Regions from separate parts of the Rufibacter sp. JT20002 genome, predicted to be linked through region 3. Evidence: riboswitches for the same ligand, from Rfam matches in the RefSeq annotation. Region 3 holds a riboswitch; each other region holds the start of a gene.

Region 1 (2,201 bases), on a different contig from region 3:
GCTGACAACTGCTCTTCTTCATTCAATTGTTGGTGCGTGGTAGAGGCTGGGTGAATGATCAGGGTTTTGGCATCGCCTACGTTTGCCAGATGGCTCACCAATTCTAGACTGTTAACAAAAACCTCGGCCTCTTCTTTGCCCCCTTTCAAGTTGAAGCTTAACACTCCACCGAAGCCGCGTTTCAGGTACTTTTTCGCCAAAGTATGGTAAGGACTGGAGGCAAGGCCCGGATAATTCACACTCTCCACTAAAGGATGCTGCTCCAGCCACTGCGCCAAAGCCAAGGCATTCTCAACCGTGCGGTCTACCCGTAGCGACAAGGTTTCCAAGCCCTGGATTAATTGAAAGGAGTTGAACGGGCTTAAGGCCGGCCCAAAATCACGAAGACCCTCTACCCTGGCCCTAATAGCAAAGGCAATGTTCCCGAAGGGTCCATCAGCCCCGAATACTTCCCAGAAGTTCAGGCCGTGGTATCCTTCTGAAGGCTCACTGAACTGCGGGAACTTTCCATTACCCCAGTTGAAGTTTCCGCCATCTACAATCACGCCGCCCACGCTGGTCCCGTGCCCGCCAATCCATTTGGTGGCAGAGGCCACCACTACGTTGGCTCCGTGCTCTAATGGTCGGAACAAATATCCGCCCGCCCCAAAGGTATTGTCTACCACCAACGGAATCTGATGCCCCGCCGCTACCGCCGCAATGGATTCAAAGTCTGGAATGTTGAAACGGGGGTTGCCAATAGTCTCCAGATAAAGGGCTTTCGTGTTTTCGTCAATAAGGGCCGCATACGTGGCTGGTTCATCATTCTTAGCAAATCTTACTTCAATGCCCAAGCGCTTGAAAGCTACCTTAAACTGGTTGTAAGAGCCACCATACAGGTTGCTGGAGGCCACGAAATTGTCACCTGCCTGCAGGATATTATTTAAGGCAATGAATTGAGCCGCTTGCCCTGAACCAACGGCAACGGCGGCCACGCCCCCTTCCAAAGCGGCAATGCGTTTCTCAAACACATCGGTGGTGGGGTTCATGATGCGGGTGTAGATATTCCCGAATTGTTTTAGCGCAAACAGGTTAGCCCCATGCTCTGCGTTCTCAAAAACATAGGAAGTAGTTTGGTAGATAGGCACCGCCCGTGAACGAGTGGTAGCATCTATTTCTTGGCCAGCGTGTAGCTGAAGGGTTTCAAAACGATAAGAATTAGACATGATTATAGCCGGTTACAATTGAAAAATTGAACAAATTCAAGAGCCAGAAAACTAACAGACAACAGGTTCCCTCCTGCCGCTGTGCGTCAGGCCCCTAAAGAAAATTTAAATTACTTTAGATGAGGGGATTAGCGACAACAGCAACAAATATCCATCATGGACATAGTGCACATTCGCGTAATAGAGGAGATAATAATAGGTGTGTTACCTTTTGCCGCCATGGTCAGGTGCGGCGCTGCATTGTTAGAAGTGGCGTTGATTTGCTTTTCCATCTTCGTATCAATTTATATTCCCCAAGTGGCAATATGTCCCCTGGGATCAGGACTTAGCACCTTACACGGCTGGTAGGTTGCTAGAGCTTCATTGAGCCTGTCTCTCCGCTCTTCTTTATAAATCAACTACCGGAATAATTGACTTGATGCTGCAAATCTATTAACGAAATCTTTAAACCCAAATAAAATTGAAAATATTTTGCAATTTATTTTCAAAAACCAACAAATGTTAGTAAATGTAGGCCACGGCCTTCCTAAGGGTTTGGGAGAAATATACTTGTCCCGTCTGTAACCTTTCCTAACTTTGCCGCCGTTAGTCATCTGCCATGCAAGCGTTAAAAGAAACCAACTTCCACTTTCCAGAACAAACCGGCTTTTACCGGGGCAAGGTTCGGGATGTTTATTATTTCAAAGACAAACTGGCCTTGGTGGCCACTGATCGGATCTCTGCCTTTGACGTGGTGCTGCCGCGGGCCATCCCCTTTAAAGGACAGGTACTGAACCAAATTGCAGCCACCTTTTTAGAAGCAACGGCCAATGTAGTGCCTAACTGGGTTCTGAGCCAACCGGCTCCTAACGTCACGATTGGTCGCCAATGCGAGACGTTCAAAGTGGAAATGGTTATCAGAGGATATTTAGCGGGCCATGCCTGGCGTGAATACAGTGCCGGTAAGCGTACCTTGTGTGGCGTGTCCCTGCCGGAGGGGCTGCGGGAAAATGACCC
Region 2 (2,201 bases), on a different contig from region 3:
GGTCAAAGTTGAACCGCCCGCTGAAACGCTCGAACTGGGCCGGTTTCACAATCCCCTCTTGCGAGAAATAGCTACCGCCAATGAAGTACCGGCTTTTGTCTGACCCACCCGAAGCCGACAAGTCATAGCTCTGGGTTTTGGCCGTCTGGAACACATCCGGAATACGGGAATACGTGGTCTGTTCCTCGGGTAAGCCGCGGCCACCCTCGACTTTGGGACGGAACGGACGGGAAGCGAAAGCCCCACCATCGTTCAGGAACGCCTCGTTGATGAGTTCGGCTTCCTGCTGGGCATTTACGGTTTCAAAGAGCTTAGGCGCCTTCGCCCAGCCAAAATAGGTCTGGAAACTGATTTTGGAACCTGCATTCAGCTTACCACGCTTAGTAGTAATGAGTACCACGCCGTTCGCTCCTCTTGACCCATAAATAGCTGTGGCGTTGGCATCTTTCAAGACCTGAATGCTTTCTATATCGGCAGGGTTCAAATCAGCGAGCGGGTTAAAGGTTTGTCCGCCCAGCCCCAGGTTGCTCAATGATTGGTTGTTGATGAACACGCCATCAATCACATATAAAGGAGAGTTGCTGGCATTAATGGAAGTCGCTCCCCGCACACTTACGCTGATACCGCCACCCGGCGCACCGCTGGCTGAGGAAATCTGCACCCCGGCGGCTTTCCCTTGAATCAGTTGGTCCGGGGAAGAAACTGGTAATCCGCGGAGGTCGTCCACGTTCACGGTGCTCACCGAGCTGGAAACCGCCCGTTGCGACTGCGTTCCGTACCCCACTACCACAATTTCTTCCAGGCTTTTGGTGTCTTCTTTCAAGCTCACGTTCACGGTGGTTCCATTCACCACGGCCTCTGCAGACGTGTACCCGATGCTGGAAAACACCAGAGTCTGGCCGGTTCTGGCCGGAATGGAATAACGCCCCTCGGCGTTGGTGAAGGTGCCGCTGGTAGTGCCTTTCAGGACTACGCTCACGCCGGCCAGGGCTTCACTGCCCTTGGTGCCGGTCACTTGCCCACTTACGGTCTGGACTTGGGCATACGCGGCATGCGCCAGCAATATTGCCAATAATACTCCTAGACTTACTAGACTTTTTAGAGTACTACTTGTATGAGTTTTCATTTTTATAAAATTATAAAGACAAGACAATTCCTATCCGGCATCAGGACGACACCGGTGATTTTTAAAACAGAAAAGTTGCTATGGGATTAGTGCAACGAAACAGTGTCTAACAACAACACATTCGGGCGCAGAGGGGCATGGTGCTCAGGGCCAGAGCAGCAGTAGAAGGCAGAAAGGATGCTCTAAGGGGAGCATGGTCTTCCGGGGAAGAAGATGGTAAAGAATGGTTCATAGGGGTAATTGTGTTAAGAAACAGGAATACATAGGCGTGCCTCACCGAAGGGTGAAATAGGGTACGCCAGAAAAGAAGGAGGTGGCGCCAGCTTTAACAGCAACAACAAGCCTGCATGTGCAGGAACTGCCGGGAGGCAGGATGGCTGTTAAGGGTCAAGCGAGGTTGCAAAATTTGTGGTTGCATGGTCATTCATTTATAGTTCCCAAAAATTGGGCAGGTGTTAGCACCTTTTCGGCTGGGCCGAAGGTTGCTAGAGGGTCTTGGAGCCTGCTCTCTCGCCTCTTCTTTATAAATCTCCAATAAAGATGCCCTAAAGGTAAGGGTGCATTTTCTACAAATACAACCTTTTTGTAGAAAATAATTTTTCCAAGTTTTCCTTAACACTTGGACTAAATACAAATAATCCAACACTGCAGAAATAAATAAGCGATTCTCCTGCTTATAATTCAAATCAACTCTTTGAATCAATCACCTGCTGGAAGGTCCATTGTGGAAGAGAATTCTGAAAATGATAAGTCTTTGGCTGTTGCCCACCTCCACTCTAAGAGTAGCACGCATTCCGTCCCCCTTTGAAGGGGGTAGGGGGATGACCAATTGGCTTGAAGAACCGTCCAACTTCTGCTAAGTGCATGGGCAACCACAAGGGATTGTCCCCACAGATCGTGAATGCGTGTGATCAGCATGTGTAGTCAATCAGCATGAGTTGTCATCCCCCTACCCCCTTCAAAGGGGGACGATATGCGTGTCCTTGTTTGGAAAAATATACCTATAGACAATGCTTTAAAAATGGAGGAGGGTAAGCCTGCCTTTTTGGGAGCATTACTATGGGTTTTCTGTTTC
Region 3 (2,201 bases):
ATTTGGGTAAGCACTGATATGAAACTTAGAAGCCTTACTCAGGGATTGTAAGTGCGGGCGCAGCTGCTTCGCACCCAACGCACAGTTAAAGCCTACGCTCAACAGCGGCATGTGTGACACGGAGTACAGGAAAGCCTCTACCGTTTGGCCTGAAAGGGTACGGCCGCTGGCATCGGTGATAGTACCAGAAACCATCAAAGGTAAACGTTTGCCGGTTTGCTGACTGTATTGGTCAATGGCGAACAAAGCCGCCTTGGCATTCAACGTATCGAAGATGGTTTCTACCAACAGCAAGTCCACGCCACCGTCTACCAGTCCGCGAACCTGCTCGGTGTAGGCTTCTACCAGTTCGTCATACGTTATGGCACGATAGCCAGGGTTGTTCACGTCTGGCGACAAAGAAGCAGTACGGTTGGTTGGTCCGATGGCTCCGGCCACAAAGCGAGGTTTCTCCGGGGTTCTGGCAGTCCACTCGTCAGCGGCTTCGCGGGCAATGCGGGCCGACTCATAGTTCAGTTCGTACACCAAATCCTGCATGTCGTAATCGGCCATGGCAATGGAGGTGCCGCTGAAGGTGTTGGTTTCGGCTATATCGGCGCCCGCCTCAAAGTAGAGGCTGTGTATTTCTTTGATGATGTGGGGTTGGGTGATAGAGAGCAAATCGTTGTTCCCCTTCACATCTAAGTGGTAGTCTTTGAAACGTTCGCCACGGTAATCATCCTCTTGGAGGTTGTACCGCTGGATCATGGTACCCATGGCACCGTCTAAGACTAATATTCGTTTTTTTACTTCTTCCTCAATGCGGGTCATCTTGTGCAAACCTAAAGGGTTAGTTGCGGCTCAAGAAAGGGCAGAGGAAAGTGGCGGGCGCAGGTGCGTGGGAGTTCCGTCACTTATCTCCCCCGGCGCGTAGGTGCAGCGGGTAGGAAGTAGCACCCAACTGAATTGGGTTGCTAAGACATCACAGGGCCTAATCCCTCCGTCTTTCTTGATAAGCAGTAGCAAAGATACGGGTTGCGGTTGGATTCCGCAAATGCAGGTGTGGAGCTAAAGCGCTTTGGGCCAGGTTTCAGCAAAAGAGGTATAAAGCGGAGTTGCCTGACTACAGACGAAAGGCCTGAAATAGAAAAAGCCTGCACGAGGCAGGCTTTTCAAGTAGGTTCGGGGAAGCATTAGAATGTGTAGCGGACGGTCAGAGCTCCGTCGCCATACAAGAAAAGACCGTCTCGGTTGACTTCGAAAAATGGCTTAAAATCGATGCCCACTGAAATCGGAATTTCCGTAATCTGATATTCCAAACCTACAATACCATCCACCCCCAACGTTACGAGGGTGTTATCATAAGAGTCTTCATAATGTTTGCTGGAGGGCTTGTGGTAGTATCTTCCGCGGAAAATGCCCAAGTGCCCGCCGGCTCCATAAAACCACTGCAGCCCCTGGATGCCAAACGCCGAGGCGTGTTGCTCCAATAAACCGGTTAACTGGAAGCCTCGCCGTCCGAAGCCCGTTCCCAGTATCCCCTCCAAGGCGCGGTCTTCTCTGAAAAAATACTTTCCGGAGATACCCGCCGAATACCCTCCCACCCTAAGGCCAAGGCCTACCGTTTGCGCCTGGGCGCTTTCCAGCTTGGCGAGGGAGAGCACTACTATTATCAGCCCAAAAATAAGATGTTTGTTTTTCATAGTAAAATGATTCTTCACAAAAGAGACCGATCCTGGGGTCTGCCTTTCTAAAACTTCTTAGAACCTGGGAATATTTTACCTGTGGATAAAAACTAGTAAAAAGCTTTTGGGCGATTTCCGGTTGAAACCTGAGCTCGCAAGTTAGCTTTTTTTATAAGACTGCAAGTACGCCTCGCGGGAGGTGCGTTGGCCAATTAGCCTGAAAAAGCTGATTTGGTGCTCGGTATCTTTTTTCAGTCCGCGGGCAAACGGGTCTTTTTTCTGACCGTGTTCCTCAAAATCGCGCACATATTGCTCTCTGATCAGGTCGGCGGCGGGCAGAAGTTCTGCGGTTTTGATCTGCACCAAGCCTGTCTTTTCCCAGAGCTTGCGCCACCAGGCCACTGAATGGATGTAGTACCAGTACGCCTGAAAATCTTCGCGCAGAAACTCAGGTACTTGGTCAATAGTCTCAATCTCGTCTTTGAAACATACGTCCACAATGCCAATATACCCGTCTGATTTCAGGAACCGGCAGAT
Region 4 (2,201 bases), on a different contig from region 3:
CAATTCCGCCAGCTTCAAAGGAAGTAGCTTCGTTCACTAAAAAGCCTACATGAAAGTAGGACTGGTTTAGGCCTGATTCCCCTAAATCGAGCGCGAAATGGGTTTTTAGTTCTTTTGAAATCAACAAGAGGCGGTAACTCTATTACTGTTCTTGCTGACAAAGAGCATCTGTTGCTACATGAATTTTGCATAAAATTTGGATTCTATTATTTTCAACTGCACTTTTGCAGCACTAAAGTCAATTACCCCTCTTGTTGGGGCTTGATTTATACAGAAGAAGGGAGAGAACAGGCTCTATGAACTTCTAGCAACCTAGGTAAGACTAGGTGCTAATTCCTGCCTAAGGGACTTAGGAAATATAAACGAACAGCCCATGACCACTACATTGCTTTCTTCTATTGCTGCCCTACTGCAGAAACTATTGTCAAGACTTAACGGTCCTACCCTACAGCCCGTGCCTGTACGGCCCTTCTCTTGTTGTTGCTGTTGTTAGCCCTCTCTGAGGCGTAGCAAGGGCAATACCTGAATTTCCCATTCTAAATCAGGTTTGTTTTTACCGGACTTGCAACCATTTGCGGCCATCCCTTTGCTCAGTCCTCCTCCAACGCAGAGGCTACCTCCACCTTTTTGGCCTGATAAGCTGATCCTTTTTACCCTGTTTTTTAAACAACGCTAAAACGCTCCTTAACCACTAACAAACAATAGTATCTCCTATACCTCTATAGAGATATCTACCATTAAACGAACCCAATTACACAAACGAACATGAGCACTCCTTCTTTTGAAAAACCAATTGCCATTTTCCACGAGCACCCAGACTGGTTCAAACCTTTGTTTGAAGAGCTAGACGCCCGCGGTATACCTTATGTACGCCTGAACGCCGCTGAGCACACCTATGACCTGGCCGAGGACGAAACGCCGTACAGCCTGTTCTTCAACCGCATGAGCCCTTCTGCCTACCTACGCGGAAATGAAAACGGCATTTTCTATACCTTAGGCTTATTGGGGCACCTGGAGCGCACCGGCACGCCAACCGTGAACGGACACAAAGCTTTCCAGTACGAGACCAACAAGGCCCTGCAGTTATCGCTGTTGCAGTCTCTGGGCTTGCCTTACCCGAAAGCGCGCGTGATCAACCATGCGTCACAGGCGGTAAAAGCCGCGGAAAGCCTGCGTTTCCCGATCGTCGTGAAAGCCAACATTGGCGGCAGCGGCGCGGGCATCATCAAATATGACTCTGTGGAGTCACTGGCGCAATCGGTGGCGAACAACGAGATTGATTTGGGCATTGACCACACCGCTTTGGTGCAGGAGTTCATCCCGGCCCGAGGCGGGTACATCCACCGCGTGGAGACCCTAGGCGGCAAATACCTTTATGCCATCAAAGTGTACACTACCGGCGAAAGCTTCAACCTGTGCCCTGCTGATATCTGCCAGACCACAACCGGCGTAGAACTGGTGCGCAACGCCTGCGCCTTAGATGCGCCTAAAAACGGCCTGAAAGTAGAAGGCTACACCCCAGAGCAGGAAGTAATTGACGCCATTGAGGCCATCGTGCAGAACTCCGGCATTGACGTAGGAGGTATTGAGTACATCATTGACGACCGCGACGGACAACTGTACTACTATGACGTGAACGCGCTTTCTAACTTCGTGGCCGATGCCGTGAACGTGATCGGGTTCAACCCGCACAAGAAGCTGGTAGATTTTCTGGAGAAAAAGGCCCAACTAGTAGCAGAGGAGGTATAAGCCATGCAGTTCGGATATTGGTTACCTGTATTTGGCGGCTGGCTTCGCAATGTGCCTGATGAAGGCATGACCACCTCCTGGGACTACGTGAAGCAACTGGCGCAACGCAGCGAGGAATGGGGCTACAGCCTCTCGCTTATTGCCGAGTTATACTTGAACGACATCAAAGGCCAGGAAGCTCCGGCCCTGGATGCCTGGTCTACCGCCGCTGCTTTGGCCGCTGTGACAAAGGAACTGGAGATCATGGTGGCGGTGCGCCCTACCTTCCATAACCCGGCGCTGCTGGCGAAAGCCGCCGCCAACATTGACCTGATCAGCAACGGCCGTCTGTCTCTGAACGTGGTGTCCAGTTGGTGGAAAGACGAAGCCACCAAGTATGGCATTCAGTTTGAGCAGCACGATGACCGCTACGCCCGCACCAAAGAGTGGCTGGACGTGGTAACGAACCTCTG

The links. A riboswitch is a leader RNA that binds a small molecule or an ion and turns the genes downstream of it on or off. The one in region 3 is predicted to bind S-adenosylmethionine.
Region 1: another riboswitch for S-adenosylmethionine. It lies ahead of ACW9SV_RS19015 (O-acetylhomoserine aminocarboxypropyltransferase/cysteine synthase family protein); the one in region 3 lies ahead of metH (methionine synthase).
Region 2: another riboswitch for S-adenosylmethionine. It lies ahead of ACW9SV_RS20830 (SusC/RagA family TonB-linked outer membrane protein); the one in region 3 lies ahead of metH (methionine synthase).
Region 4: another riboswitch for S-adenosylmethionine. It lies ahead of ACW9SV_RS20555 (ATP-grasp domain-containing protein); the one in region 3 lies ahead of metH (methionine synthase).

What each region holds. Positions count from the first base shown of each region.
Region 1 covers NZ_JBSZJY010000004.1:525,791-527,991, reverse strand. Annotated here, with positions in the region: gene ACW9SV_RS19015 (O-acetylhomoserine aminocarboxypropyltransferase/cysteine synthase family protein) at 1-1,205, opposite strand, end outside; SAM riboswitch class I at 1,487-1,601, opposite strand; gene ACW9SV_RS19010 (phosphoribosylaminoimidazolesuccinocarboxamide synthase) at 1,804-2,201, shown strand, end outside.
Region 2 covers NZ_JBSZJY010000005.1:331,998-334,198, forward strand. Annotated here, with positions in the region: gene ACW9SV_RS20830 (SusC/RagA family TonB-linked outer membrane protein) at 1-1,072, opposite strand, end outside; SAM riboswitch class I at 1,552-1,656, opposite strand.
Region 3 covers NZ_JBSZJY010000001.1:818,809-821,009, reverse strand. Annotated here, with positions in the region: gene metH (methionine synthase) at 1-810, opposite strand, end outside; SAM riboswitch class I at 891-998, opposite strand; gene ACW9SV_RS03260 (hypothetical protein) at 1,173-1,682, opposite strand; gene ACW9SV_RS03255 (SAM-dependent methyltransferase) at 1,824-2,201, opposite strand, start outside.
Region 4 covers NZ_JBSZJY010000005.1:257,498-259,698, forward strand. Annotated here, with positions in the region: SAM riboswitch class I at 264-365, shown strand; gene ACW9SV_RS20555 (ATP-grasp domain-containing protein) at 766-1,749, shown strand; gene ACW9SV_RS20560 (LLM class flavin-dependent oxidoreductase) at 1,753-2,201, shown strand, end outside.